DNA from 3 places in the Pseudoduganella sp. jia 9 genome. Region 3 is predicted to be linked to each of the others. Evidence: predicted binding sites of a transcription regulator. Region 3 holds the regulator's gene; each other region holds the start of a gene.

Evidence for each region. Region 3 encodes LexA, which represses DNA repair genes until DNA is damaged. Its sites were predicted from a motif close to ACTGTATNNNNATACAGT; they were not measured.
Region 1: recA (recombinase RecA) is a predicted target of LexA. The motif match lies at 7,424-7,441, and genes of this name have one in related genera.
Region 2: ACY34H_RS06695 (DNA topoisomerase IV subunit B) is a predicted target of LexA. The motif match lies at 6,232-6,249, and genes of this name have one in related genera.

What each region holds. Positions count from the first base shown of each region.
Region 1 is NZ_JBUPWE010000005.1:235,229-245,264, reverse strand. Features, by position in the region: gene ACY34H_RS07535 (alpha/beta hydrolase family protein) at 1-592, opposite strand, end outside; gene ACY34H_RS07530 (alpha/beta hydrolase family protein) at 670-2,649, opposite strand; gene ACY34H_RS07525 (sodium:solute symporter family protein) at 2,736-4,799, opposite strand; gene ACY34H_RS07520 (DUF4212 domain-containing protein) at 4,796-5,044, opposite strand; gene ACY34H_RS07515 (sensor histidine kinase N-terminal domain-containing protein) at 5,134-6,651, opposite strand; gene ACY34H_RS07510 (response regulator) at 6,648-7,337, opposite strand; gene recA (recombinase RecA) at 7,510-8,580, shown strand; gene recX (recombination regulator RecX) at 8,728-9,198, shown strand; gene ACY34H_RS07495 (hypothetical protein) at 9,560-9,808, shown strand; gene sucC (ADP-forming succinate--CoA ligase subunit beta) at 9,863-10,036, shown strand, end outside.
Region 2 is NZ_JBUPWE010000005.1:55,253-65,288, reverse strand. Features, by position in the region: gene ACY34H_RS06710 (hypothetical protein) at 10-477, shown strand; gene ACY34H_RS06705 (patatin-like phospholipase family protein) at 641-1,705, shown strand; gene parC (DNA topoisomerase IV subunit A) at 1,770-4,130, opposite strand; gene ACY34H_RS06695 (DNA topoisomerase IV subunit B) at 4,144-6,141, opposite strand; gene kdpF (K(+)-transporting ATPase subunit F) at 6,458-6,553, shown strand; gene kdpA (potassium-transporting ATPase subunit KdpA) at 6,550-8,268, shown strand; gene kdpB (potassium-transporting ATPase subunit KdpB) at 8,278-10,036, shown strand, end outside.
Region 3 is NZ_JBUPWE010000024.1:57,869-67,904, reverse strand. Features, by position in the region: gene ACY34H_RS26775 (cystathionine gamma-synthase family protein) at 1-1,204, shown strand, start outside; gene ACY34H_RS26770 (hypothetical protein) at 1,470-2,258, shown strand; gene lexA (transcriptional repressor LexA) at 2,365-3,030, opposite strand; gene rpsF (30S ribosomal protein S6) at 3,394-3,783, shown strand; gene priB (primosomal replication protein N) at 3,799-4,089, shown strand; gene rpsR (30S ribosomal protein S18) at 4,120-4,410, shown strand; gene rplI (50S ribosomal protein L9) at 4,444-4,896, shown strand; gene ACY34H_RS26740 (replicative DNA helicase) at 5,206-6,591, shown strand; gene ACY34H_RS26735 (DUF47 domain-containing protein) at 6,665-7,291, shown strand; gene ACY34H_RS26730 (anion permease) at 7,315-8,325, shown strand; gene ACY34H_RS26725 (bile acid:sodium symporter family protein) at 8,391-9,374, shown strand; gene ACY34H_RS26720 (helix-turn-helix domain-containing protein) at 9,413-9,979, shown strand; gene ACY34H_RS26715 (GNAT family N-acetyltransferase) at 9,987-10,036, shown strand, end outside.

The sequences.
Region 1 (10,036 bases), on a different contig from region 3:
CGGTGCTGCGGCCGGTGCGGGTGTCCAGCCGCAGCAGTTGCGTCGACCGCACGCTGCCGCCCGGCTCGAAGCTCACGCTGCGCACGTAGACGGAATCGGAATCCTGCGCGCCGCGCTGCGGCAGCATGTAGGTATGCCAGGGCAGCAGCCGCGCCGCGGCCGGCGTGGTGATGAAGCTGGAGCGGCGCTGGGCCAGCTGGCGGAAATTCCTGCCGTCGCGGTCCACCGCGAACAGGCCCGGCGAGGCGTTGACGTCGCCCACGCCCACGTCCTTGTCGGTGCTGTCGAACAGCAGCCGGCCGTCATTGACCCATTGGAAGTCGCCGACGTCGCCATCGGAGAACTCGGCAACCACCTGCGCCTTCGATGTCGCCAGTTCGACGACGGCCAGGCGGTCGCGGCCGCTGGGGCCGGGGACCTTGGCGGCCACGTACTGGCCATTGGGCGACAGTTGCGCGCCGCCGAACGCGGAAGGGCCGAAGAAGTCGGCGACCGGCGGTGGCGCGGCAGGCGCCGCGTGGGCGCTGCCCAGCAGGCCGGCGACCAGTGACAGCACGAAGAACAACGGGGAACGGCGAAGGCTCGGCGACATGATGCGTGGGGAAGTTTGCAGGACCGCCAACTTATCATGGCAGGCGGCGTTGCTTTCTCTCCGAATCTCACCAATGCCTATTTCACGGAGCCTGGGCCGATCTGCCGGTCGAGGAATTTCTCGACGCGGGTCCAGAAGTCGAAGCGGTTCTTCGGCAGCGTCCAGCCGTGGCCCTCGTCTTCGTACTCGACCCATTCGACCTGCTTGTTGGTGGCGGCGACCGCGTCGCGGAAGCGCAGGCCGTGCGCGCGCGGCACGCGCCGGTCCGCGCTGCCATGGGCCAGCAGCAGCGGCTGGCGCAGCCGCGCCGCCTGCTCGACAGGCGAAGTGGCCGTCAGCTGCGCGGCATCCTTTTCCAGGTCGCCGATCAGTTGCGGCATGCCGTAGCGGATGTATTGCGCCGGCATGTCGGAACCGTGGAGCCAGCTGCCGTACATCAGCCGGATGTCGGAAACGCCGGCCCAGGCGATACCGCAGCGGTACAGGTCGGGATCGCGGATCAAACCCATCAGCGTGGCATAGCCGCCATAGCTGGCGCCGGCGATGCAGAGGCGATCTGGATCGGCGATCCCTTGCGCGATCGCCCAGCGCGCGCCATCGGCCACGTCGTCCTGCATTGCCAGGCCCCACTGTTTCAGGCCGGCGTTGAAGTGCCGGATACCATAGCCGGTGCTGCCGCGGAATTCCGGTTGCAGCACGGCGTAGCCGCGCGAGGCAAGGAACTGGGCGTCGGCCGACCAGCCCCAGGCCGTGCCGCGCATCCATGGCCCGCCATGCACCAGCACTACCGTCGGCAGCTTGTCGTGGCGGGTGGCGCCGGGTGGCAATGTCAGCAGTGCCGGGATCGGCAGGCCGTCGCGAGCGGGGTAGCTGACGTTTTCCTGCTTGCCCATGGCACGCGGATCGATGCGCGGGTGGGATTTGCCGACCGGCGTGAATTTCGCCGTCTCGCGGTTGTACAGCAGGTAGACCGGCGGCTGCCGGTCCGAATACGTGCTGACCAGCACGAACGGGGTTTCGGGCCGGCGCGGCAATTCAAGCAGGTTCACCCTGCCTGGCAACCTGTCGTCGATGGCCTGCTGCAATGCCTTCAGCTCCCCGTCCAGCCACAGGGTATCCTGCGCATCGCCCATGTAGCGAATGCCGGCCAGCTTGCCGCCGTGGTTGATCAGCCAGCCGGAGAAATCATGGCGCTCCAGCGCGAACAGCGGCCGGGGAGCCAGCTTGCCGGCCGCCGTGTCGAACGTGTACACGGCCGTGCGGTCGCCGTTGCTGCGCGCGGCCACGTACAGCTGGCCATCGTCGGCGAACTGGAGCGGCGTGAAGGCGTTCAGGTCGGCATAGGCATCGTAGCTGATGAGCGCGCGCCACCTGTCTTTTTCCAGCAGCCAGGCCGTGCTCTTGCCGTCTTCCAGCGTGATCGCCATGCGCGGCTCGCCGCGCGCATCGAGTACCCATTGCTGGACGTTGCCGGGTTCCGTCACGCTGCTGGTGCGGCCAGTGCGGGTATCGAGCCGCAACAGTTCGATCGCACGCACGCTGCCAGCGGTTTCGAAGTGCACGCTGCGCACGTACACCGTGTCGGAATCCTGGGCGCCGGGGTGCGGCAGCATGAAGGTATGCCAGGGCAGCAGCTGGTCGCTTTCGCCGGAACGCACGAAGCTGCCGCGGCGCTCGGCCAGCTGGCGGAAATGCTTGCCGTCCCGGTCCACCGCATACAGGCCCGGCGCGGCGTTCACTGCGCCCGGCGCGAGATCCTTGTCGGTGCTGTCGAGCAGCAGGCGCTTGTCGCTGATCCACTGGAAATTGCCGACGTCGCCGCCCGCGAACGATGCCACCACGGTCGCGTCGAGTGTCGTCAGGTCGACCACCGCAAGGCGGTCGCGGCTGCCTGCCGAACTGACCTTGGCCGCCAGGTAGCGCCCGTTCGGCGACAGTTGCGCGCCGCCGAACTCGGCATTGCTGAAGAAGTCTTGCACCGGCGGCGGCGCGGCCAGCAGGGGGACTGGCAGCAGCACGGTGGCGGCCAGCAGGAGCGCGGTCAGGAAAGCAGGCATCGGGGTGGCTCGGCAGGAAACAGAAGGCTGTCAAATTACCATGCACCCCGGCCCGGTTTTCTCACCAAATATCACATGATCACTGTTTATTTAACGTCTTGCTTCGTCTCGTTCATCCCGGGCGTGCGGATGTGGCGCACCAGCGCCGCCTGCCGGGGTGCCGGCGGCGGCGTCAGCAGGCTGACGATCGCCAGCGCGGCCAGCCCGGCCGGCAGGCCGAACACGGCGGCCGAGATCGGCGCGATGTCGAACCACTGCGCCGCCGCGCTGCCGCCCAGCGTGGGATTGGTGCGTACCATGTAGAACTGGCAGACCAGGAAGCCGGTCGCCATGCCGGCCAGCGCGCCCCAGTGATTGGCGCGGCGCCAGAACACGCCCATCACCAGTGCCGGGAACAGCGTGGACGCGGCCAGCGAAAAAGCGGCGCCCACCAGGGACAGGATGTCGCCGGGTTTCGACGAAGCGGAATAGGCGGCAACGAAGGCCACGCCCAGCAGGATCAGCTTCGAGATCGTCACGCGCTTTTGCGTGGAGGCCTTGGGGTCAACGATCTTGAAATACACGTCGTGCGACAGCGCGTTCGAAATGGCCAGCAGCAGGCCGTCCGCCGTGGACAGGGCCGCCGCCAGGCCGCCGGCCGCCACCAGGCCGGAAATCACGTAGGGCAGGCCGGCGATTTCCGGCGTGGCCAGTACCAGCACGTCGCCGTCGATCGCGATCTCGGCCAGCTGCACGATGCCGTCGCCATTGATGTCGACGATGCTGATCAGCGGATTGGCGCGGTCCACGCTGGCCCAGTACGACACCCACGTGGGCAGCTCGGAGAAATGACTGCCGACCAGTGCGCTGTAGATGTCGTACTTGACGAGCACCGCCAGCGCGGGGATCGTCAGGTAGATCAGCAATACGAAGAACAGCGTCCAGAACACGGAGACGCGGGTTTCGTCGACCGACGGCGTGGTGTACGAGCGCATCAGGATGTGCGGCAGCGCGGCGGTGCCCAGCATCAGGCAGAACGCCAGCGCGATGAAATTGCGGCGCTTGATGTCCGACTGTTCCTGCGTGGCGCCGGGGAACGGTACCGCGTGCGGCGTCAGCGGCCGGGCGCGCCGCAGGTTCTCGTCGCGCGCCGCGCTCCAGATGGCCACGGCATCCTCGGCATTCTTTGGATAGGCGATCAGCGCGCGTTCGGCGGCGCGGATTTCCAGCAGCGAGGCGTTGCGCAGGCGTACGCTGTCCAGGTAATGCTGCAGTTCGGCGCGGCCGCTTTCCCACGAGGTGGGCAGGCCGTCCAGGCGCTGCTGGTATTGCGTGGCGCGGTCGCGGAACACGGCCCGCACGGCGGTTTCCTTGTCGTCCGCGGCCAGTGCCGCCTCGCGCGCCGACAGTTGCGGCAGCAGCTTGCCGTAGGCCACCTGCGGGATCGGATTGCCGCTGTGCTTCGCGGACAGCCACATCGCCGGGATCAGGAAGGCGGCAACGATGATGATGTATTGCGCCACCTGGGTCCACGTGATGGCCCGCATGCCGCCCAGGAACGAGCAGACCAGCACGCTGGCCAGGCCAAGGAAGATGCCGACCGAGAAATCGACGCCGGTGAAGCGTGAAGCGATCAGGCCTACCGCGTAGATCTGCGCCACCACGTACGTAAACGAGATGAGGATGGTGGCGGCCACCGCGCACAGCCGCACCGCGCGGCCGTTGGCCGGGCCGCCATAGCGCTCGGCCAGGAAATCGGGAATCGTGTACTGGCCGAACTTGCGCAGGTAGGGCGCGATCAGCAGCGCCACCAGGCAGTAGCCGCCGGTCCAGCCCATCACGAAGGCCAGTCCGTCGAAGCCGTTCAGGTACAGCGTGCCGGCCAGGCTGATGAAGCTGGCGGCCGAGATCCAGTCGGCCGCCGTGGCCATGCCGTTGAACAGCGCCGGCACGCGCCGCCCGGCCACATAGTATTCGGCCACGTTCGAGGTGCGCGATACCAGGCCGATCGATGCGTACAGCACGATGGTGGCGAACATGAACATGTAGCCGATCCACACGCGCGGCATGCCTTCGCTTTCCAGCATGGCCAGCGACAGCAGGAACGCGGCGAAGCACGAGGTGAAGACCAGGTAGTAGCGCGACAGGCGCTGTCTGAAGGTGCGCTTCAAGTCTGTTCCCGGTGGCGGCGATCGAGCCGGCGCATGCGCCAGGCGTAGATGCCGATGATGGCGAGGTAAACCAGCGACGCGCCCTGCGCCGCCAGGTAGAACGACAGCGGCCAGCCGAAGATCGTCAGGTCGGCCAGTTCGCGGGCGAAGAACACGGCAAGGAAGCCGGTGGCGATCCAGGCCAGCAGCAGGATCGCGGTCAGGCGGCGCGTGGCGCGCCAGTAGTCGTCGTCGCGGTCAGCCATGCAGGTCAGCCATGAAGTCGGCCATGAAGCCCGCCAAATCGTCAGCCATGCATTCAGCCATATATTCAGCCATGTATTCAGCCATGTGTTCAACCATAGTACGGCGGCGTCTCTTCTTCGTCGGCCGTCTCGGCGGGCCGCGCCGGGAATGTCAGCCGGAACAGGCTGCCGGGATATTTCGGGTGGGTGGCGCGCGGGTTGCTGAAGATGTCGACCTCGACGCCATGCTGCTGGGCGATCTCGCGCACGATGGCCAGCCCCAGGCCGCTGCCTTCGGCGCTGCTGCCCAGGATCCGGTAGAAGCGTTCGAACACGTGCAGCCGCTCGGCCGACGGGATGCCGGGACCGGTATCCTCGATTTCCAGCACCGGCGATGAGCCTTCATTGACGCGCACCGTGACGCTGCCGCCTTGCGGCGTATAGCGCAAGGCATTGTCGATCAGGTTCGACAACAGCTCGCGCAGCATCACGGCATTGCCTTCGATGAGCACCGGTGCATCCGGCGCCTCGAAGCCCAGGTCGATGCGGTAGTTGAACGATGCCGGTACCCAGTCGCGCACGGCATTGCGCGCCACCTCGGCCAGGTCGAGCGATGCGAACGCGCTGCCGGCCTGCGGCTGGTTTTCCGCCCGCGCCAGCGCCAGCAGCTGGTTGACGAGGCGGGTGGCCGCCTCCGAGCTTTTCGCCAGCTGCTCCAGCGAGCGGTGGATTTCGGCCTGGTCGGTCTGGCGCAGCGCCAGCTCCGACTGCATGCGCATGCCGGCCAGCGGTGTCTTCATCTGGTGCGCCGCATCGGCGATGAAGCGCTTCTGCATCTCGATCGATTGCGACAGCCGCGCCAGCATCTCGTTGAGGGAACGGACCAGCGGCGTGATCTCTTCCGGCACCTGGTTCGGCGCGATCGGCGACAGGTCGTCGATCGGGCGTGCGCGGATGCGTTCCTGCAGCTCGGCCAGCGGCAGCAGCCCGCGCGACAGGGCAAACCAGACAAGTGCCAGCACCACCGGCAGGATGATGAACTGGGGCAGGATCACGCCCTTGATGATCTCGTTGGCGAGCCTGGCGCGCTTTTCCAGCGTTTCGGCCATCTGCACCAGCGCCAGGCGGGGCGGGCGTTCGCGGTGCTCTTCCAGGTTCACGTAGGCGTAGGCGACGCGGATGGGCGTGCCGTGCAGGTTGGCGTTGCGGAAGCGCACGGCGCCGGGAGGCGTCATCTCTTCGTCCGGCTCCGGCTCGGGGCGGGGCAGGTCGCGGTCGCCGTCGAGATGGCGGCCCTGCGGGCCCAGGATCTGGAAGTAAACGCTGTCGACGTCGTCGGCGCGCAGGATGTCGCGCGCCGCGCCGGGGAGGCGATGTTCCACGGTGCCGTTCACTTCGCGCACCTGCTGCGACAGCACGGTGACGGCATCTTCCAGCGCGTGGTCGAACGGCTGGTTGGCGATCGACTTGGCCACCAGGTAGGTAATGGCGATGCTCATCGGCCACAGCAGCAGCAGCGGGGCCAGCATCCAGTCGAGGATTTCGCCGAACAGCGAGTGCTGGATTTCCTCTTCTTCCTCGAGGGCGGGGCTCCACGCCGCATCGGACCGGTCGGCCGGCGAATTCACTTGGTATCCGCGGCGGCGCTGGAGAATTTCTCGAGACAGTAGCCGAGGCCGCGCACGGTGGCGATGCGCACGCCGCCCACCTCGATCTTCTTGCGCAGGCGGTGCACGTAGACCTCGATGGCGTTGTTGCTGACTTCCTCGCCCCATTCGCACAGGTGGTCCACCAGCTGCTCCTTCGAGACGAGGCGGCCGGTGCGGGCCAGCAGCACTTCCAGCAGGCCCAGTTCGCGCGCCGACAGGTCGAGCATCTGGTCGTTGATGTAGGCGCTGCGGCCCACCTGGTCATATGTAAGCGGGCCGTGCTTGACGATGGCGGAACCGCCGCCCTGGCCGCGGCGCGTGAGGGCGCGCACGCGCGCTTCCAGTTCCGACAGCGCGAACGGCTTGGCCATGTAGTCATCGGCGCCCAGGTCCAGGCCCGTGACGCGCTGTTCGACGGAATCGGCCGCCGTGAGGATCAGCACCGGCAGCAGCGAGCCGCGCGAACGCAGCCGGCGCAGCACTTCGAGGCCCGGCAGCTTCGGCAGGCCGAGATCCAGGATCAGCAGGTCGAACTCCTGCGTGGACAGGGCAGTATCGGCTTCCTGCCCGTTCTTCACGCAGTCGATGGCATAGCCGGACTGGCGCAGCGAGCGCGTTAGTCCGTCCGCCAGGACGCTGTCATCTTCGGCTAGTAAAATACGCATGTTGGCAATCGGGCATTGAGGCAATTTCATTGTACTCAATGTGTGACGACGGATGGAAAAAGCACTGGATTCCGCTTGCATAAACCACTGGATACATATACAGTACTGCTTGTACCACGTTGTACCCAGGAATATTTCGGAATCATTGAACAGTTAAAGGTTAAGAGAAATCATGGACGACAAGAAAGCGGCAGTACCTGCCTCCGAAAAAGCCAAAGCGCTTGCCGCGGCGCTGGCTCAGATTGAAAAGCAGTTCGGCAAGGGTTCCGTCATGCGGATGGATTCGTCCGCCCCGCTGGAAGAAGTCCAGACCGTCTCCACGGGCTCGCTGGGCCTGGATATCGCCCTCGGCGTCGGCGGCCTGCCGCGCGGCCGCGTGGTCGAGATCTACGGCCCGGAATCGTCCGGTAAAACCACGCTGACCTTGCAGACGATCGCCGAAATGCAAAAACTCGGCGGCACCTGCGCATTCATCGACGCCGAGCACGCGCTGGACGTGACGTATGCGCAAAAGCTGGGCGTGAACCTGCACGAGCTGCTGATTTCGCAGCCGGACACGGGCGAACAGGCGCTGGAAATCTGCGACGCGCTGGTGCGTTCCGGTTCCGTCGACATGATCGTCATCGACTCCGTGGCGGCGCTGACGCCGCGTGCCGAGATCGAAGGCGACATGGGCGATTCGCTGCCGGGCCTGCAGGCACGCCTGATGTCCCAGGCGCTGCGCAAGCTGACCGGCACGATCAACCGCACCAACACGCTGGTCATCTTCATCAACCAGATCCGCATGAAGATCGGCGTGATGTTCGGTTCGCCTGAAACCACCACCGGCGGTAACGCGCTGAAGTTCTACGCGTCCGTGCGCCTGGATATCCGCCGCACCGGCTCGATCAAGTCCGGCGACGAGGTGATCGGTAACGAAACGAAGGTCAAGGTCGTCAAGAACAAGATCGCGCCGCCGTTCAAGGAAGCGCACTTCGACATCCTGTATGGCGAAGGCACCTCCCGCGAAGGCGAGATCATCGACCTGGGCGTGGAAGCAAAGATCGTCGAGAAGTCCGGCTCGTGGTACAGCTACGGCGGCGAGCGCATCGGTCAAGGCAAGGACAATGCCCGCACCTTCCTGCGCGAACGGCCGGCACTGGCCCGCGAGATCGAGAACAAGGTCCGCGCTTCGCTGGGCGTGCGCGAACTGCCGCCGACCGAGGGCGATGCACCGGCACCAAAGCTGAAGGCCGTCGACTGATGGCGGCGGGCTGGAGGCTCCGGTCTTCGGTCCCGCAATGTCACTGATCCTGGGCTTGTTGAAGCTCTTCATCGCCACCGACCGCTTTGCGGCGGTGGCGATGTTTTTTATACTGGCCGCTTTTTCTTCTCCCACCGCCGACTCCCGATGCGTGCACCCCCCCCCAGCCTGAAAGCCCGCGCCCTGCGCCTGCTGTCCACCCGCGAGCACAGCCGCATGGAACTGGCCCGCAAGCTGGCCCGCCATGCCGAGGAGGGCGACGACGTCGATGCCTTGCTCGACTGGCTCGAGAAAAACAAGTGGTTGTCGGAAGAGCGCTTTTCCGAGTCGCTGATCCATCGCCGCTCGGCGCGCTACGGCAACAGCCGCATCCTGGCCGAACTGCAAAGCCACGGCGTCAAGGGCGAAGCGCTGCAGGAACTGAAAGCCGGTCTCGTCGAAGACGAAGTGGCGCGCTGCTGCGAGGTCTGGCGCCGCAAGTACCACGGCAAGGTTGCCGAGGATGCCGAAGGCCGCGCCAAGCAGATGCGCTTCCTCATCGGCCGCGGCTTTTCGCAAAAAGCCGTGCGCGCGGCCATGAAGGGCTACGACCCGGATGACGAGTTTGGGAATATCTGATATTCATGCCACGTAGAGCAGCCCCCGGCTGCTTTTTTGTTGCCTGAAAAATGGGGACGGACCCTATTTTCCAGGCAATGTTCCTGGAAAACCGGTGCCTGTCACCAGTTCTCATCTGTGGCGCGCCGCCGTGGCGCCCTCGACGGCTCGAAGTTGTACGATCACGTTGCTATCCAGTGCCTGCCCGGTGTGCTACACTTTTGTGGTTTTATGCAGCACCGCGGGTGCGGTGGTTGTCCGTAGAAGCTGCGGCAACGTACGAAATCAGTACATGGCTGCTTACTAATTTGGCCGCGCGAGCGGCATCGGTGTTATGTCTCTGTCAAATCCTCTGAAGAGTGCGCCTTCCCCACTGCGCTCCATGGACCTCCTGGCGTTCGCGCCCGGGAACGCACCATGGGATTTCGGCACCCATTCCATCGTCATCTCAGTCGACGACACCCTGCTGGCTTCCAAGGTTCCGGTTGCCGCCAGCGCCACGCACCCGCAAAGAAATCGTTTCAACCTGAACACTGTCACGCCATCCGCAGGGATGACGCGCCACTTTTCCGGTCTCGAACCACGCTGGGGGGCTCATGCCGCCTCTTCGGCCCAGGTGCCGCACGACTGAAGCAGCAGCAACTTTTAAACCCATTTCATATTCAGCATCAGAAGGGAAGCCAGCATGAAAATCCATGAGTATCAAGGCAAAGAAATCCTCCGGAAGTTCGGAGTGACGGTTCCGCGCGGCATTCCGTGCATGTCCGTGGAAGAAGCAGTGAAAGCTGCCGAAACGCTGGGCGGCCCGGTCTGGGTGGTCAAGGCGCAGATCCACGCCGGTGGCCGTGGCAAAGGCGGT
Region 2 (10,036 bases), on a different contig from region 3:
GTGTCAATCATGAACAAACTGCTCGCAACCCTGATCGCCGGCGTCTTTGCAACCGCTGCCTATGCCCAGTCGAACGACGTCGCCAAGGCCCAGGCCGAAGCCCAGCAAGACATCGCCAAGGCACAGCAGAAACAAGCCAAGAAAGTGGCCAATGCGGATGAAGACGTAGCGAAAGCCCAGTCCAAGGCAAACGAAAAAGTCGCCAAGGCCGAGGCGAAAGCCAACAAGGAACACCTGAAGGCCGGTGAAAAAGTAGCCGATGCCGATCCGGAAGACCGCCTGAAAGCGGAAGCCAAGGCCGACAAGAAAATCGCCGCCGCCGATGCCAAGGCCGCCAAGAAGATCGCCAAGGCCGATGCCAAGGTAGCCGAGGAAGTGGTCGAAGCCGACAAGGAAAAAGCACTGGCCGCTGCCAAGACCAGCGAAGCCATCGCCAAGGCCAATGCCGACGTGAAGAAGGAAGCTGCCAAGCACTAAGCTGGCCGCGCGGTAGAGAACGGCTGGGGCCGTGTTGAAAGACACGGCCCCAGCCGTTTTTACGCCGCTGTTGCTTTCCGTGAGTCATTGATACGGATCAATACCGCTAACCTTCCGCCCGGCAATCTGGAACTTCTCTTGATCTGTTCGATATGGAGGAGTCATGAAAAGGCCGATGGCATTGATCCTGCAGGGTGGTGGCGCGCTGGGCGCGTTCGAGTATGGCGTCGTGACGGCGCTGGTCGACGAGGGCTGGTATCCGAAGGCGGTCACCGGCGTGTCGATCGGTGCGATCAACGCGGCGTCGGTCGCCGGCGCGAAGGAGGGCGATATCGCCGCCAGCCTGAAGAAGATCTGGCAGGCGATCACGCTGCCGACCATCCCCTTCCTGCCGGCGGACAAGCAGGCCAACCTGTCATTGCTGGGCAATCCGAACTTCTGGCTGTCCCGTACCGATTACTGGAACATGGCTGGCTGGACCAGCTTCTGCACCACGGCGCCGATGCTGGCCACGCTGGCTGGCCACCTGGATTTCGAGCAGCTCAACGATCCCGGCCATATCCGCTTCGGCGTGACGGCCACCAGCCTGCACACGGGCGGGCAAACCACGTTTTCCAACCACGTGGCCCACGGCGCGCACGCCGCCAGCTGCCACCACCGGGCGGTGCGCACGAAACTCACGCCGTTGCACGTCGTCGCCAGCGGCAGCCTGCCGCCGGGCTTTCCCGCCACCCGCATCGACGGCACCGATTACTGGGATGGCGGCCTGTTTTCCAACACGCCGATCGATTCGCTGCTGAACCTGCTGGAACCGGACGAAATCGGCTCGTTGCCGATCTTCGTCGTCGACCTGTTCCCGGCCGATGGCCAGCCAACGCCGGCCACGATGCAGGAAGTGCAGACGCGCACGATCGCGCTGCAATACCAGAACCGTTTCTGGGATCAGTATGGCGGCGATGGCAAGCTCGACGGCTTCGTGGCGATGCTTGAAAAACTGGAGACGGTGGCGGCCGGCACGGCTGTCGAAGGGATGCCGGCATTTGCCTGGCTGATGCGCCTGCGCGCGCTGAAGAACCTGCACGTGATTGCCGCCACGCCGGCACCGGCCGGCGGCGATCACGATTTTTCGCAGCACGGCGTGGCCGAGCGCTACGAGGCGGGCTACGCGGCGGCGCAGCAATACCTGGCGCGTTCGGCGCCGCGCCCACTGCTGCGGTCGGCGGCGTAAAAGAAAAAGCCCGGGGATCGACCCGGGCTTTTCGTATCGGCAGCGCGAAGACCGCGCCCGACAATCAGTTCGGCAGCAACCCCGTCGGCTTGATCCGGGTCGGCATCGGCTTGCCCTTCCTGGCGCGCTTGCCGAAGTGTTCGCCCTCGGCCAGCGCGTGCGACGTCATGCGTTCTTCCTTCGCCTTCTGGGCGTTGCCGATGCCCAGCACCGTCACGCCTTTCTGCGTGATCGCGCAGGCGGCCACCAGTTTTTCCTTCGGTTCCAGCTCCATCAGCGTCACGCCGCGGCCGCCGTTCGCCAGTACCTTCATCTCGTCCATGCCGAACACCAGCAGGCGTGCCTTTTCGGACACCACGGCGATCGCGCTGGCATCGGGCAGCACCACCGTGGGCGCCAGCGGCTTCGCGCCGTCGTCCAGCGTGAGGAAGGACTTGCCGCTCTTCTGGCGGCTGACCATGTCGCCCGCCTTCGTGATGAAGCCGAAGCCGGCGTCGGACGCCATCAGCAGCTGCGTCGATGCGGGGCCGGCGAAGTAGTGCAGCAGGCGCGCGCCGCCGGACAGGTCGACCAGCGTGGTGATCGGCACGCCGTCGCCGCGCGCGTTCGGCAACGCGGCCACCGGCACCGAGTACACGCGGCCGTTGTCGCCGAAGCCGAGCAGGGTGTCGACGGTGCGGCATTCGATCGCGTCGTGCAGCGCATCGCCGGCCTTGAACGTGAACTGGCCACGGTCATGGCCGATGCCGGTGCGCGCGCGCACCCAGCCTTTCTGCGAGACGATCACGGTCACCGGTTCGTCGACGATCTTCTGTTCGACGGTGGCGCGCTGCGCTTCCTCGATCAGCGTACGGCGCGCATCGCCATACTGCTTGGCGTCGGCCTCGATCTCGCGGATGATCAGGCGCTTCATCGACGAAGGATTGTCGAGCAGGTCCTGCAGCGTGCCTTTTTCCTTGCGCAGCTCGGCCAGTTCCTGCTGGATCTTAATCGCTTCCAGGCGGGCCAGCTGGCGCAGCCTGATTTCCAGGATATCCTCGGCCTGCCGGTCGGACAGGTTGAAGCGGGCGATCAGCGCCTGCTTCGGTTCGTCCGCATTGCGGATGATGTGGATCACCTCGTCGATGTTGAGCAGGATCGTTTCGCGGCCTTCCAGGATATGGATGCGGTCGTCGACCTTGGCCAGGCGGTGCTGCGTGCGGCGCGTCACGGTGGCGAAGCGGAAGGCGATCCACTCCGTGAGGATTTCGGTCAGGCCCTTCTGGCGCGGGCGGCCATCGCCGCCGATCATCACCAGGTTCATCGGCGCCGACGTTTCCAGCGACGTATGCGCCAGCAGCATCAGCATGAATTCGTTCTGGTCCTGGTTCTTCGATTTCGGCTCGAACACCAGGCGCACCGGTGCGGCGCGGCCGGATTCGTCGCGGATCGTGTCCAGCGCGCCGAGGATCTGCTGCTTCAGCGCCAGCTGTTCCGGCGACAGCGCCTTCTTGCCCAGCTTGACCTTCGGATTGGTCAGTTCCTCGATTTCTTCCAGCACCTTCTGCGCCGACGTGCCCGGCGGCAGTTCGTAGACGACCGCCTGCCACTGGCCGCGCGCCAGTTCCTCGATCTTCCAGCGCGCCCGCACCTTCATGCTGCCGCGGCCGGAGGCGTACATGTCGGCGATCTGCGCCTGCGGCGTGATCAGCTGGCCGCCGCCCGGGAAGTCCGGGCCCGGCATCATGTCCATCAGTTCGGCGTGCGACAGTTTCGGATTGCGGATCAGCGCCACGGTGGCCGCGGCCACTTCGCGCAGGTTGTGCGACGGGATTTCGGTGGCCATGCCGACGGCGATGCCGGAGGCGCCGTTCAGCAGCGCCATCGGCAGCCGCGCCGGCAGCAGCGCCGGTTCTTCCGTCGAACCGTCGTAGTTCGGGATGAAGTCCACGGTACCCTGGCCGATCTCGTCCAGCAGCAGCTTGGCGATCGGCGTCAGGCGCGCTTCCGTGTAACGCATCGCCGCGGCGCCGTCGCCGTCGCGCGAGCCGAAGTTGCCCTGGCCGTCGATCAGCGGGTAGCGCAGCGAAAAGTCCTGCGCCATGCGCACCAGCGCGTCGTACACCGACTGGTCGCCGTGCGGGTGCAGTTTGCCCAGCACGTCGCCGACCACGGTGGCCGACTTGCGCGGTTTCGCCGTGGCGTTCAGCCCCAGTTCGTTCATCGAATACAGGATGCGGCGCTGCACCGGCTTCTGGCCGTCGCACACGTCGGGCAGGGCGCGGCCCTTCACGACGGAAATCGCGTAATCGAGGTAGGCGCGTTCGGCGAAGGTGGACAGCGTCAGCGATTCGCCGCCGTCGCCGCCGTTGCCGCTGTTGCCATTATTGGCGCCATTGGCCGGATCATCCGGCGGCGGCGCGTCAAAGAGGTTTGCTTGGCTCATGGTGCTCGTTCAATTAAATATCGGCTTCGACTTCGTTGCCGTGTTCCTCGATCCATGCGCGGCGGGCGGCGGCTTCGCCTTTGCCCATCAGCATGTTGAAGCGGGCTGCCGCCTCGGTGTGCGCGAAGTCGCCCAGCGCCACCGGCAGCAGGCGCCGCGTATCCGGGTTCATCGTGGTTTCCCACAGCTGCTCGGCGTTCATCTCGCCCAGGCCCTTGAAGCGGGAAATGCTCCAGCTGCCATCCTTCAGGCCATCCTTGCGCAGCTTGTCCTCGATCGCGGTCAGTTCGCCGTCGTCCAGCGCGTACAGCTTCTGGATCGGCTTCTTGCCGCGCGCCGGCGCATCCACGCGGTACAGCGGCGGGCGCGCCACGCAGATATTGCCGTTCTGGATCAGCCCCGGGAAGTGGCGGAAGAACAGCGTGAGCAGCAGCACCTGGATGTGCGAGCCGTCGACGTCGGCGTCCGACAGGATGCAGATCTTGCCGTAGCGCAGGTTCGACAGGTCCGGCGTATCGGTGAAGCTGTGCGGGTCGACGCCGATGGCCACCGCGATATCGTGGATCTCGTTGTTGGCGAACAGGCGGTCGCGGTCGGTTTCCCACGAGTTCAGCACCTTGCCGCGCAGCGGCAGGATGGCCTGGAATTCCTTGTCGCGGCCCATCTTCGCCGAGCCGCCCGCCGAGTCGCCCTCGACCAGGAACAGTTCGGTGCGCGACACGTCGTTCGATTCGCAATCGGTCAGCTTGCCCGGCAACACGGCCACGCCGGACGATTTTTTCTTTTCCACCTTCTGCGCCGAGCGCAGGCGCGACTGGGCCTGCTTGATGACCAGTTCGGCCAGCTTCTTGCCCCAGTCGATGTGCTGGTTCAGCCACAGTTCCAGTGCCGGCTTGCTGTACGTGGACACCAGCCGCACCGCGTCGCGCGAGTTCAGGCGTTCCTTGATCTGGCCCTGGAACTGCGGGTCCAGCACCTTGGCCGACAACACGAACGACGCCCGCGCAAAGACGTCTTCGGGCAGGAGTTTGACGCCTTTAGGCAACAATGAATGCAGTTCGACGAAGTTCTTCATCGCCCCGAACAGGCCTTCGCGCAGCCCCGATTCGTGGGTGCCGCCATTCGGCGTGGGAATTAGGTTGACGTAGGATTCGCGCATGATCGCGCCTTCTTCCGTCCATGCCACCACCCATGAGGCGCCTTCGCCTTCGGCGAATCCTTCCGCGTCCGGGCCCGCGAACTGCTCGCCCTCGAACAGCGGCACGAAGGTTTCGCCGTTGCCCGTCTGCGCCAGCGCTTCGGTGAGGTAGCCGCGCAGGCCGTCGTTGTACTGCCAGGTCTGCACGTCGCCGGTCTTGCCGTTCTTCAGCGTGACGGTCACGCCCGGCAGCAGCACGGCCTTCGAGCGCAGCAGGCGCTGCAGTTCGACCTGGGAAATCAGCGGCGAGTCGAAATACTTGGCATCCGGCCACGCGGTGACGCGGGTACCGGATTTCTTGCCGTCCTTGGGCGCAGGGCCGGAGGTCAGGGGCTGGACCAGGTCGCCGTTTTCAAAAGCGATGGTGTGGTAGCCGTTGCCCTTGTCGTCCTTGCGCCAGACATTGATTTCCAGGCGCTTCGACAGCGCGTTGGTGACGGACACGCCGACGCCGTGCAGGCCGCCGGAAAACGCGTACGCGCCGCCCGAGCCCTTGTCGAACTTGCCGCCGGCGTGCAGCCGGGTGAACACGATTTCCACCGTGGGCACGTTTTCTTCCGGGTGCAGGCCGACCGGGATGCCGCGGCCGTCATCCTCGACGGTGATGCTGCCGTCGGCGTTCTGCGTGACGACGATGTTCCGGCAATGGCCGCCCAGTGCTTCGTCGGATGCGTTGTCGATCACCTCCTGGATGATGTGCAGCGGATTTTCCGTGCGGGTATACATGCCGGGGCGCTGCTTGACGGGCTCCAGGCCCTTCAGCACGCGGATCGATGATTCGCTGTAGTCGGAAACAGGTTTTTTGGTGGCCATACGTGGTGATTGACACAAGAAGTGCAGATTGGGTTAGACCGGCATTCTATCCGAGGGGCCGGGCGGGAAAGCAAGTACTCCCGCGAAACATCTGTATAAATATACAGTAAAAAGGCGTTTTTATACCTTGTTTACACTGGGGCGGCAAGTCTTTACCCCGTTTTTAGACCCCCGTCGATAACCTGCCTTCCATTACAACAGCTGGAAGGAAAGCGATGGATATCGTGTTTTTGGCCCTGATCGGCGCGTTCGCGGCGCTGGCATGCGGCATGACAGCGGGCTGCGCCCGGCTGCGGACCGGCGCGGGACAGCAGCCATGAGCGCTGATCTCATCTATGTAGCCGGCGCCGTCACCGCCGTCGGCCTGCTGGTCTACCTGCTGGTGGCGCTGCTGAAGGCGGAGGACCTGTGACAACCCCATCGCTACTTCTTCTCTTTGCCTTCCTGGGGGTGTTGTTCCTGCTCGCCTGGCCGCTGGGCGCCTTCCTGGCCCGGGTGGGCGAGGGCGACGGCGCAATCCGCGGCCTGGGCTGGCTGTACCGGCTCGAAGGCGCGCTGTACCGCGCCGCCGGCCTGCCCGCCGACCGGGCGATGGGCTGGAAGACCTATGCCGTCGCGCTGGTCGTCTTCAATGCGCTGGGCACGCTGTTCGTCTACGCCATGCAGCGCCTGCAAGCCTGGCTGCCCCTGAATCCGCAGAACCTGCCGAATGTGAGCCCCGATTCGTCGTTCAACACGGCCGTCAGCTTTGTTTCCAACACCAACTGGCAGGGCTACGCGGGCGAGCAGACGATGAGCTACCTGACGCAGATGGTGGCGCTGGCCGGCCAGAATTTCTTCTCGGCGGCCACCGGCATCGCCGTCGTGTTCGCACTGGTGCGCGCCTTCGCGGCCCGGTCGAGCGCATCGGTGGGCAATTTCTGGGTCGACATCACCCGCGCCACGCTGTACGTGCTGCTGCCGCTGTCGCTGCTGCTGGCCGTGCTGCTGATGAGCCAGGGCGTGATCCAGAACTTCGACGCCTACCGCGCCGTCGCCACGCTGGAAGGCGGCGTGCAGACGCTGGCCATGGGCCCGGTCGCTTCGCAGGAGGCGATCAAGCTGCTGGGCACCAATGGCGGTGGCTTCTTCAATGCCAATTCCGCGCACCCGTTCGAGAACCCGACGGCGCTGAGCAATTTCATCGAGCTGCTCGCGATCTTCCTGATTCCCGCCGCGCTGTGCTTTGCGTTCGGCCGCATGGTGGGCGACATCCGCCAGGGCTGGGCCGTGCTGGCGGCGATGACGGTGGTATTCGTGCTGATGACGCTCGCGGTGTTCGCCGCCGAGCAGGCCGCGCACCCCGCGCTGCAGGCACTTGGCGTGGACCAGGCGGCCGGCGCGCTGCAGTCTGGCGGCAATATGGAAGGCAAGGAAACCCGCTTCGGGGTCAACGGGTCGGCGCTGTTCGTGGCCGTGACCACGGCCGCGTCCTGCGGCGCCGTGAACGCGATGCACGATTCGCTGATGCCGCTGGGCGGCGCCGTGCCGCTGCTGCTGATGCAGTTCGGCGAAGTGATCTTCGGCGGCGTGGGCTCCGGGCTGTACGGCATGCTGGTGTTCGCCATCCTGGCGGTGTTCATCGCCGGCCTGATGATCGGCCGCACGCCGGAATACCTGGGCAAGAAGATCGGCCCCTACGAGATGAAGATGACGTCGCTCGCCATTCTCGTCACGCCGACCCTGGTGCTGTGCGGTACCGCCATCGCGGTCGTGACCGGCGCCGGCACGGCGGGCATCGCCAACCCGGGTGCGCATGGCTTCTCCGAGATCCTGTATGCGTTCAGCTCGGCCGCCAACAACAACGGCAGCGCATTCGCCGGCCTCTCCGCCAATACGCCTTTCTACAACGCGATGCTGGCGATCGCCATGTGGTTCGGCCGCTTCGCCGTGATCGTGCCGGTGCTGGCGATCGCCGGCGCGCTGGCCGGCAAGCAGCGCCTGCCCGTCACGGGCGGCACGATGCCCACGCACGGCCCGCTGTTCGTGTTCCTGCTGATCGGCACCGTCGTGCTGGTCGGGGTGCTGAACTACGTGCCGGCGCTGGCGCTCGGTCCCATCGTCGAACACCTGCAACTTTTCCAGTAAGAGGATTCCATGTCACGCACTCCGCTGGCACTTTTCGATGCGCGGCTGGCCGTTCCCGCGCTGGGCGACGCCTTCCGCAAGCTGCACCCGCGCGTGCAGCTGCGCAGTCCCGTCATGTTCGTCGTCTACGCCGGCAGCATCGCCACCACGCTGCTGGCCGTGATGGCCGCCGCCGCCGGCGACGACGCCGGCTTCACCGCGGCAATCGCCGTCTGGCTGTGGTTCACCGTGCTGTTCGCCAACTTCGCCGAGGCGCTGGCCGAAGGACGCAGCAAGGCCCAGGCGGCATCGCTGCGGGCGCTGAAAACCACGGTCACGGCGAAGAAGCTGGCCACGCCGGCATACGGCACCCCATGGCTGCCGGTGCCCGCATCCGACCTGCGCAAGGGCATGACGGTGCTGGTCGAAGCGGGCGACGTGGTGCCCGCCGACGGCGAAGTGATCGAGGGCGCCGCTTCGGTCGACGAAAGCGCGATCACCGGCGAATCGGCACCGGTGATCCGCGAATCGGGCGGCGACTTCGCCAGCGTCACGGGCGGCACCCGCGTGCTGTCGGACTGGCTGGTGGTGCGCATCGCCGTCAACCCCGGCGAGGCGTTCATCGACCGGATGATCTCGATGGTGGAAGGCGCGAAGCGGCAGAAAACGCCGAACGAAGTCGCGCTGACGATCCTGCTCGTCGCGCTGACGATCGTGTTCCTGGTAGTGACGGTGACGCTGCTGCCGTTCTCGCTGTTCGCGGTGAACGCGGCCGGCGCCGGCACGCCGGTCACGGTGACGGTGCTGATCGCGCTGCTCGTGTGCCTGATCCCGACGACCATCGGCGGCCTGCTGTCGGCCATCGGCGTGGCCGGCATGAGCCGCATGATGGCGGCGAACGTGATCGCCACGTCCGGCCGGGCGGTGGAAGCGGCCGGCGACGTCGACGTGCTGCTGCTCGACAAGACCGGCACGATCACGCACGGCAATCGCCAGGCGGCGGCGTTCCTGCCGGCGCCCGGCGTGACGGAAGAGCAGCTGGCCCGCTCGGCGCGGCTGGCGTCGCTGGCCGACGAAACGCCGGAAGGGCGCAGCATCGCCGTGCTGGCACGCCAGCGGTTTCCGGCCGAGCAGCGGATCGACGAGAAAGAACATCAGCTGGCGCTGGCCGATGGCGGCGACGAGATCGCGTTCGTGGCATTCACGGCGCAGACCCGGATGAGCGGCGTGGATGTCGGCGCGCGGCAGGTGCGCAAGGGCGCGGCCGACACGATGCGCAAGTACCTCGAAGGGCAGGGCGGGCGCTGGCCGGCCGACGTGGCGCGCCTGGCCGACGATGCGGCGCGGCGCGGCAGCACGCCGCTGGTCGTCGTCGACGATGGCCGGGCGATGGGCGTGATCGAGCTGAAGGACATCGTCAAGGCCGGCATCCGCGAACGCTTCGCCCAGCTGCGCCAGATGGGCATCCGCACCGTGATGATCACCGGCGACAACCGGCTGACGGCGGCGGCCATCGCCGCCGAGGCGGGCGTCGACGACTTCCTCGCCGAAGCGACGCCCGAGGACAAGCTGAAGCTGATCCGCGGCCAGCAGGCCGAGGGGCGGCTGGTGGCGATGACGGGCGACGGCACCAACGACGCGCCGGCGCTGGCCCAGGCCGACGTGGCGGTGGCGATGAACACCGGTACCCAGGCCGCAAAAGAGGCCGGCAACATGGTCGACCTGGATTCGAACCCGACCAAGCTGCTGGAGATCGTGGAAATCGGCAAGCAGATGCTGATGACGCGCG
Region 3 (10,036 bases):
CCTGCACGGCGACCGCCAGAAAACCATCGAGCAGGGATCGTTGCACAAGCCGGTCCACACATCCGTCGCCTTCGGTTATACCGATGCGCGCCAGCTGGCCTCGGTGTTCCAGGGCCGCGAGCCGGGCTTCCGCTATGGCCGCCAAGGCAATCCGACCGTTTCCGCACTGGAGGAAAAGGTCAACAAGATGGAGGGCGGCGTGGCCACGCTGTGCTTCGCCACCGGCATGGCGGCGATCGGTGCCGTGTTCCAGGCGCTGCTGCGCGCCGGCGACCACGTGGTGTCGTCGTCGTTCTTGTTCGGCAATACGAACTCCCTGTGGCAGACGGTGGCGGGGCAGGGCGTGGGCGTGGACTTCGTCGACGCGACCGATGTCGCCAATGTCGAAAGCGCGCTGAAGGAGAACACGCGCATCGTGTTCGTCGAGACCATCGCCAATCCGCGCACGCAGATTGCCGACCTGGAGCGTATTGGCGCGCTGTGCGCCGCGAAAGGCATCCTGTACATCGTCGACAATACGATGACGACGCCTTACCTGTTCCAGCCGAAAACGGTGGGCGCGGGCCTGGTCGTCAATTCGCTGACGAAATCGATCGCCGGCCACGGCAATGCGCTGGGCGGCAGTCTGACCGATACCGGCGCCTATGACTGGGGCCGCTTCCCGAACATCTTCGAGAACTACAAGAAGGCTGCCCCGGCGATGTGGGGCATCACGCAGGTGCGTGCCAAGGGCTTGCGCGACTTCGGCGCTTCGCTGGGGCCGGAAGCGGCGCACCACATCGCCGTCGGTGCCGAAACGCTGGCGCTGCGCATGGAGCGCACCTGCGCCAACGCGCAGGCCCTGGCGGACATGCTGGCGGCCGATCCGCGCGTGGCAGCCGTGCATTATCCCGGCTTGCCGTCGCACCCCCAGCACGGCATCGCCACCGGCCTGTTCAAGGCCTACGGCTCGCTGTTCAGTTTCGAACTGCGCGATGGCATCGACTGCTTCGATTACCTGAACCGCCTGAAGATCGCCGTGCCGGCCTCCAACCTGGGCGACACCCGGACGCTGGTGATCCCGGTCGCCCACACGATCTTCTACGAGATGGGTGCCGAGCGCCGTGCCTCGATGGGCATTGCCGAATCGCTGATCCGCGTATCGGTCGGCATCGAGGACACGGCCGACCTGGTCGACGACTTCCGCCTGGCGCTCGACGCGTAACCGGTGCATGAGCGGCACATAAGTGGCCCATGAGTGGCCATAAGCGGCGCATGAGCGGCACATGAGCGGCACATGAGCGGCGCAGGCGGGTGCGACTCCGCTCCCGCCTGCCGCCGGCGTACAGCGGTCGCGCGCGGCGCTATGCATGTTGCATACGACTGTAGCCTTCCTGCAACAAATGGTGCAAATGCCAAGTACCCCGCGCCATTGGCGCATGAATGGCTTATTCTTTTGTTTTATTCCTAATACATCAAAAGGAGCTGTCGTGAAACATGCCGCGTTTTTCCTTGTCGCCGCAGTGATTGCCAATTCTGCCTTCGCGGATGATCTTGCCGAGGCCAAGCGGCTGCTCGAAACGCGCGCCTATGCCCAGGCAAGCGCGATCTACGAGCGCCTTGCGGCGGCCGGCAACGCGGATGCGCAGTTCCATCTCGGCGAAATGCACTGGTATGGCGAGGGCTACAAGGCGGACGATGCGGCGGCGCGGCAATGGTTCCAGAAAGCCGCGACAGCCGGCAGCAAGGAAGCGGCCGCTGCGCTGGAAACGATGCGCCTGCGTGAAACGCGGCGTGCCGACATCGATTACTACGTGCAGCAGTACGATGGGGCCGACCTGGCGTACGCGAAGTACCAGTGCGCGACGCCGGATATTCCAGCGTCGTCTCTCGGCAAGGACGCCGTGACGCGCGTCAACAAGCAGTATTCGGCGTGGCAGGAGTGCTATAACGGTTTCGTCCAGCAGTTGCAGAATGCGATGCCGGCCGGTTCGAAGATTCCCAGGGACGTTGCCGACCTGATGAACGAACAGGAGTTCGACGGCGCCCGCCAGCGCATGGAAAGCGCTTATGCCAGGCTGGCCGCGGAAGGGAAGGCGCAGGCCGAACCGCTCGTGGCCAGGTATGACAGCTGGTTCCAGGCATCGGAAAAACTGGCGATCCAGGCCAACGAGCGCTTCAAGGCCGACAAGGTGGCATCGGACGCCATCAACCGGGACTTCCAGAGCCGCCAGAATGACTTCCGCGGCCGCATCGCGACGCCGCCCACCAGGCGCTGAGCGCCAGCAGGCCTGCTGCCCGGAGCGTGGGCGCACTGCCGGATATGCCCTGCGCTGACAGCCATGCGGCTCGTCAGCGCATCCCGTCAAGGCAGCGGCTGAGCCATCAATGCCAGGTGCGCAGGAGGCCGACGGCCAGGCCTTCGAGTGCGAATTCGTCGTCCGGCGTTACGGTGATGATCTTGAAGTCTGGGTTTTCCGGCAGCAGTTCGATCGTGGAACCGGTACGGCGGTAGCGCTTCACGGTCACTTCGCTGCCGATGCGGGCCACGACGATCTGGCCGTTCTTGGCACTGTCCACTTTCTTCACCGCCAGCAGGTCGCCATCCATGATGCCGACGTCGCGCATCGATTCGCCGCGCACCTTCAGCAGGAAATCGGGCTTCGCTGAAAACAGCGCCGGGTCGACGCTGTAGGTTTTTTCCAGGTTTTCCTGCGCCAGGATCGGCGAGCCGGCGGCCACGCGGCCAATCAGCGGCAACTGCATCAGCAATGCCGCAGGCACCTGCGGCAGGAAGTCCGTGCCGGATTGCGCCGCGGCCGGGTTGGCGCGCGCGCGCTCGCCCAGCAGGCGGATGCCGCGCGACGTGCCGGCGGTGATTTCAATGGCCCCCTTGCGCGCCAGCGCCTTCAGGTGCTCTTCGGCCGCATTGGCCGACTTGAATCCCAACTCGGCGGCGATCTCCGCGCGGGTCGGCGGGAAGCCGGTGGATTCGATGGCGTCCCTGATCAGGTTGAGAATTTGTTCCTGCCTTGCGGTGAGCTTGATCATGACCAGATTGCTGTGTATATAGACAGTCTGTATTTTTGTACAGTGTCGGCGTGAATGCAAGGGAAAACCCTCCCGGGCGAGAAATATTTCCCGAAAAATGGGGACGGACCCTGTTTTCCAGGAAAATTTCCGCGCAAGACGGCGCTACGCCGTTGCGCCAGGCCGTCATTTCACGCCTGCCGGTGTGACGCGGGATGCCGCGAAACCGGCCCGGAAGGCTGCTTCCGGCTGCTTTCGGGTCGGTTGCCGCCCGGCCGCGCGGCTAGCCAGCGCCGAAAAATCCTGCTATGCTTGCGGGCTTACCTCTTCCCACACCTGTCTTGACGCCAGGGTGGGCTATCAACAGTCCTTAAGGGAGTTTGCATGCGTCACTACGAAATCGTATTTATCGTCCATCCGGACCAGAGCGAGCAAGTGCCCGCGATGATCGAACGTTACAAGGCCAGCGTGACCTCGCGCGGCGGTAACGTGCACCGCGTGGAAGACTGGGGCCGCCGTCAAATGGCGTACTCGATCCAGAAACTGGCCAAGGCACACTACATCTGCCTGAACATCGAGTGCGACAACGATACGCTGGTCGAACTGGAAACCGCGTTCAAATTCAATGATGCCGTGCTGCGCCACCTGACCGTCAAGATGAAGAAAGCGGAAACCGCTCCTTCGCCGATGATGAAGTCGGTCCAGCGTGAAGACGCCGCCAAGAGCCACCGCGCCGAAGCCGCGGCCGCTCCTGCAGCAGCAGCAGCAGCCTAAATCCACGGAGTCTTGCTGAACGAGCTGAGGTTTACCGGCCTGATCACCGAGCGGGAAGTCATTCGCTATACCCCCGCCGGGCTGCCGATCGTGAATGCAATCTTGCAGCACAGTTCGCAGCAGATCGAGGCAGGCATCGCCCGCCTGACGGAGTTTGAGATCGCCGCGGTTGCCGCGGGAGAGATTTCAGGCCGTTTCAGCGGCGCGCCACTGGGAGGCACCTACGAATTCACGGGGTTCCTCGCCAGGAAAGGCCGCAACAGCAAGAGCCTGGTTTTTCACATCATTGATTTTCGTGCCGCCTGAGCGACACAATATTTAATACAGGAGCCTAAAATGGCATTCGGTAAAAAGTTCGACAAAAACAAAGCCAAGCTGAAAGAAAAGCGCAAACAGCAGAACCCGCTGTTCAAGCGTAAGAAGTTCTGCCGCTTCACCGCCGCTGGCGTTGAGCAGGTCGACTACAAAGACGTCGACACCCTGAAAGATTTCATCCAGGAAAACGGCAAGATCATGCCGGCACGCCTGACCGGCACGAAGGCGCACTACCAGCGTCAAGTGGATACCGCGATCAAGCGCGCGCGCTACCTGGCCCTGCTGCCGTACACCGATCTGCACCACGCCTAATCGGCAGCAGTACAGATAGAACTGGAGAACATTATGCAAATCATTCTGCTGGAAAAAGTTATCAACGTCGGCAACCTGGGCGACGTGGTGAAGGTCAAGGACGGCTACGCACGTAACTTCCTGATCCCGCAAAAACTGGCACGCCGCGCCACCACGGCCGCCGTGGCCGAGTTTGAAACCAAGCGCGCCGAACTGGAAAAAGCCGCCGCCGAAAAGCTGGCTGCCGCACAAGGCCAGGGCGAAAAGCTGAACGGCATGACCGTGACCGTGTCGCAGAAGGCCGGCGTCGATGGCCGCCTGTTCGGCTCCGTCACCAACTTCGACATCGCCGAAGCCCTGTCGAAGGCCGGTTTCCCGGTCGAGAAAGCTGCCGTGCGCCTGCCGAACGGCCCGCTGAAGACCACCGGCGAGCACCCGGTGTCGGTTTCCCTGCACACGGACGTGGTGGTCGATGTGACCGTCGCCGTCGTGGGCGAAACCGCCTGATTGCCGGGATTCTTTCCTCGGTAAGACAGTCGTACAATTAAAAAAGCCGGGTTCGCCCGGCTTTTTTATTGCCGGCGCCGGTGCCGCGAGGCCCTGCATGCAGCCCGCGCAGCAGCGCCGAAGCGGCACCCGAAGCATGCGTCCGCAACACGCTGTTTCCGCTGCCGCATGAAGCGCGACAAGCCTGACATTTGGCTGCTATAACAGAGCTGCGAGGGTGTCATCAAGCTGTCACAAAGCTGCCGGCAGGGCAGCGATCTTGCCAACCATTATGAACTTTGGCCTGCTTATGCAGGTATAATGCGCGCCATGAATGCCCCATCCGACCCGCAAGTCGATTCCCTCCGTATCCCGCCCCATTCCATCGAAGCCGAACAATCGGTGATCGGCGGTTTGTTGCGCGATAACGCCGCATGGGACCGCATCGCCGACTTCATGCACGCGGAGGATTTCTACCGTTACGACCACCGGATCATCTTCGAACAGATGATCCGCCTGATCAATGGCGGCAAACCGGCCGACGTGATCACCGTGTTCGAAGCGCTGACGATGCTGGGCAAGGCCGATGAAGTGGGCGGCCTGCAGTACCTGAATGCGATGGCGCAAAACACGCCATCGGCGGCGAACATCCGCCGATATGCCGAGATCGTGCGCGACCGCGGCGTGCTGCGCAAGCTGATCACCGTGGCCGACGAAATCTCCGGCAATGCGTTCAGCCCGCAGGGCAAGGAAGTCAAGCAGATGCTCGACGAAGCGGAGTCGAAGATCTTCGCGATCGCCGAGCAGGGCTCGCGCGGCTCGTCCGGCTGGACCGCGGTGCAGCCGCTGCTCACCCAGGTGGTCGAGCGCATCGACGAACTGTACAGCCGCGACAGCGGCAGCGAGATCACCGGCGTGCCGACCGGCTTTGCCGACCTGGACAAAATGACGTCCGGCCTGCAGCCCGGCGACCTGGTCATCGTGGCCGGCCGTCCATCGATGGGCAAGACGGCATTTTCCGTCAACATCGGTGAGAACGTCGCCATCGAAGCGGGCCTGCCCGTTGCCGTCTTCTCGATGGAGATGGGCGGCGCGCAGCTGGCGATGCGTATGCTGGGCTCCGTTGGCCAGCTCGACCAGCATCGCCTGCGTACCGGCAAGCTGAACGATGAAGACTGGCCGCGCCTGACGCACGCGATCCAGAAAATGAATGAAGCCCAGCTGTACATCGACGAGACGCCGGCGCTGAATCCGATCGAGATGCGCGCCCGCGCGCGCCGCCTGGCGCGCCAGTGCGGCAAGCTGGGCCTCATCATCGTCGACTACCTGCAGCTGATGACGGGCTCGCAGCAAGGCGACAACCGCGCCGCCGAGATTTCCGAGATCTCGCGATCGTTGAAGGGCCTGGCGAAGGAGCTGCACTGCCCGGTGATCGCGCTGTCGCAGCTGAACCGCTCGCTGGAACAGCGGCCCAACAAGCGTCCCGTGATGTCCGACCTGCGCGAATCCGGCGCTATCGAACAGGATGCGGACGTCATCATCTTCCTGTACCGGGACGAGGTCTACAACCCCGACTCACCGGACAAGGGTACCGCCGAGATCATCATCGGCAAGCAGCGTAACGGCCCGATCGGCGCGATCCGTCTGACATGGATGGGCATGTACACCAAGTTCGGCAACTACACCGGTAATCTGTCGATCTACCAGGGCGACTGATCACCAGCACCAAGAGGGGCCGCTTAGAGCAGCGGCCCCGGCAGCACCCCCGAATCAACCAACGGAGAATAATATGTTTGGACGCCTGATGCCCACCGAGGGCAAATTCTTTGACCTGTTCAACCAGCATGCTGAACTGTGCGTCAAGGGCGCGAAAGAAATGCTGGGCCTGATGACCAATTTCGATGACCTGGAAAACCGCGTGCATGCGATCGAAAGCATCGAGAAACAGGCCGACAAGATCACCTACACCACGGTGGACCTGCTGCACAAGACGTTCATCACGCCGATCGACCGGGACGACATCCACAAGCTGATCACCAAGATGGACGACATCCTGGACATGATGGAAGACGCCGGCCAGACCGTGTCGCTGTACGACCTGCATGCCGTCACGCCGGAAGCCAAGCGCCTGGCCGAGCTGGTGCTGGCCTGCTGCGAAAAGGTGAAGGAAGCCGTGGCCCTGCTGTCGAACATGGACAATGCCCGCGACATCGTCGGCATCTGCGAGGAAATCGACCGCCTGGAATCGGACGCCGACCATGTAATGCGCGCCGCCATGTCCAAGCTGTTCCGCGACGAGCCGGACGTGCGCAACCTGATCAAGATGAAGGCGATCTACGAGATCCTGGAAACCGTGACCGACCGCTGCGAAGACGTGGCCAACATCATCGAAGGCATCATCGTCGAGAACGCGTAAGCGTCGCACGGTAAAACAACAACATGCAGACCTTAGAAATCAGCATCTACGCGCTGGGGCTCCTGATTGCCCTGGCGCTGCTCTTCGACTTCATGAACGGCTTCCACGACGCCGCGAACGCGATCGCGACGGTCGTCTCGACCGGCGTCCTGAAGCCGCAGACCGCCGTGGCGATGGCCGCGTTCTTCAACTTCGTGGCGATCTTCGTCGTCGGCCTGCACGTGGCGACGACGATCGGCAAGGGCACCATCGACCCGCACGTGGTGGACCATCACGTGATCTTCGGCGCCCTGGTGGGCGCCATCGTGTGGAACGTGATCACGTGGTACTACGGCATTCCGTCGTCGTCCTCGCACGCGCTGATCGGCGGCCTGGTAGGCGCGGCAGTCGCCAAGGCCGGTACCGGCGCACTGATCGCCAGTGGCCTGATCAAGACCGTGATCTTCATCGTCGTGGCACCGCTGCTGGGCTTCTTCCTGGGCACGCTGATCATGCTGATCGTGTCCTGGGTGTTCGTGAAGTCGACACCGCGCCGCATCGACACATGGTTCCGCCGGCTGCAGCTGGCCTCCGCGGCCGCCTACAGCCTGGGCCACGGCGGCAACGATGCGCAGAAAACCATGGGCATCATCTGGATGCTGCTGATCGCTTCGGGCCACGTCGCGGCCGACGCGACCGAGCCGCCCACCTGGGTGATCGTGTCGTGCTACGGCATGATCAGCTTCGGCACGCTGTTCGGTGGCTGGCGCATCGTCAAGACGATGGGCCAGAAGATCACCAAGCTGAAACCGGTCGGCGGCTTCTGTGCCGAAACGGGCGGCGCGATCACGCTGCTGATGGCCTCGTTCTGGGGCGTGCCCGTCTCGACCACGCACACGATCACCGGCGCGATCGTCGGCGTCGGCTCCGCGCAGCGCCTGTCGGCCGTGCGCTGGGGCGTGGCCGGCAACATCGTCTGGGCCTGGGTCTTCACGATTCCCGCTTCGGCGTTCGTGGCCGCCATCGGCTGGTGGATCGGCACCCAGATCCTGTAAGCAGGCACCGCCTGGAATCAAAGGGAGCCGCGGCTCCCTTTTTTTGTATTCGGCTAGAATCCCGTATGTCTTCCGTTCTCTCCACCCTCTCGAAGTTCAAGCCCGACAATTTCACGCTGATCCTGCTGGCCACCGTCGGCGTCGCCACGCTGCTGCCCTGTACCGGGCAGGTGGCCGTGGTGCTCGGCGATATCACGACCTTCGTGATCGGCCTGCTGTTCTTCCTGCACGGCGCCAAGCTGTCACGCGAAGCCGTTATCGCCGGCATCACGCACTGGCGCCTGCACCTGCTGGTGCTGTGCTCCACCTTCGTGCTGTTCCCCATCCTCGGCCTGGCGTTCAAGCCGATCGCCTTGCAGGTGCTGACGCCCGAACTGTATGTCGGCCTGCTGTTCCTGTGCATGCTGCCATCCACCGTGCAGTCGTCGATCGCGCTGACCGCGATGGGGCGCGGCAACGTGCCGGCCGCGGTATGCAGCGCCTCCGCGTCGAACTTCCTCGGCATCTTCATCACGCCGCTGCTGGTCTCCGCCTTCGTGGTGCAGGGCCATGTGGAACGCTCCACCGGCGACGCGGTGCTGGCCATCGTGCTGCAGCTGCTGGTGCCGTTCATCGCCGGCCAGTTGCTGCGCCCCCTGATCGGCAAGTGGATCGACCGCCACAAGCCGATGCTGAAATTCGTCGACCAGGGCTCGATCCTGCTGGTGATCTACACGGCGTTTTCGGCGGCGGTCAACGAAGGGCTGTGGCACAAGCTGTCGCCCACCGTCCTCGTCACGCTGGGCGTCGTCTGCTGCGTGCTGCTGGCAATCGTGCTGGCCGTGACGATGTATGCCAGCCGCAAGCTGGGTTTCTCCCGCGAAGACGAGGTGACGATCGTGTTCTGCGGCTCGAAGAAAAGCCTGGCCTCCGGCGTGCCGATGGCGAAAGTGCTGTTCGCCACCTCGTCGCTGGGCATGGTCATCCTGCCGATCATGCTGTTCCACCAGATCCAGCTGATGGTTTGTTCGGTGCTGGCGCAGCGCTTCGCGCAGCGGCCACCGGACTGACATTTCCTTTTTCTCAAATTCGGGATATATTCCCGGATATGGGAAATCACGACCGATTCGAAACCAAGCTGGTGGCCCGGCTGGCCCTGCTGCGCGAAGAGCGCGGCTGGTCGCTGGAAGAACTGGCGCAGCGCGCCGGCATCAGCCGCGCCACGCTGTCGCGCCTGGAGCGGGGCGAGAGCAGCCCGACGGCGGCGCTGCTGGGCAAGCTGTGCGCGGCTTACGGCTTGCCGATGTCGCGCCTGATCGCAGCGGTCGAGGAGGGCGCCGTGCAACTGGTCCGCTCGGCCGACCAGGCGGTATGGACCGACCCCGCCAGCGGTTTCACCCGGCGCATGGTATCGCCGCCGGCGCGCGGACTGCGCGGCGAACTGGTCGAAGGCCGCCTGCCAGCCGGCGCCCTGATCGACTACCCGCAGCCGCCCCAGCCTGGCCTGGAACAGCACATCTGGATGATCGACGGCCTGCTCGACTATACGCTCGACGGCGTCACGTACCGGCTGGAGCCGGGCGACTGCCTGCGCTTCCGCCTGTACGGCGCGACGCGCTTTTCCTGCCCCGGCCCCGGCGGGGCCCATTACCTCATCGCCATCTGCGAACCATGAGTGAATTATGACGACGATCGCCGAACTCACGGGGGACGGCGTGCGCGCCGTTGCCGA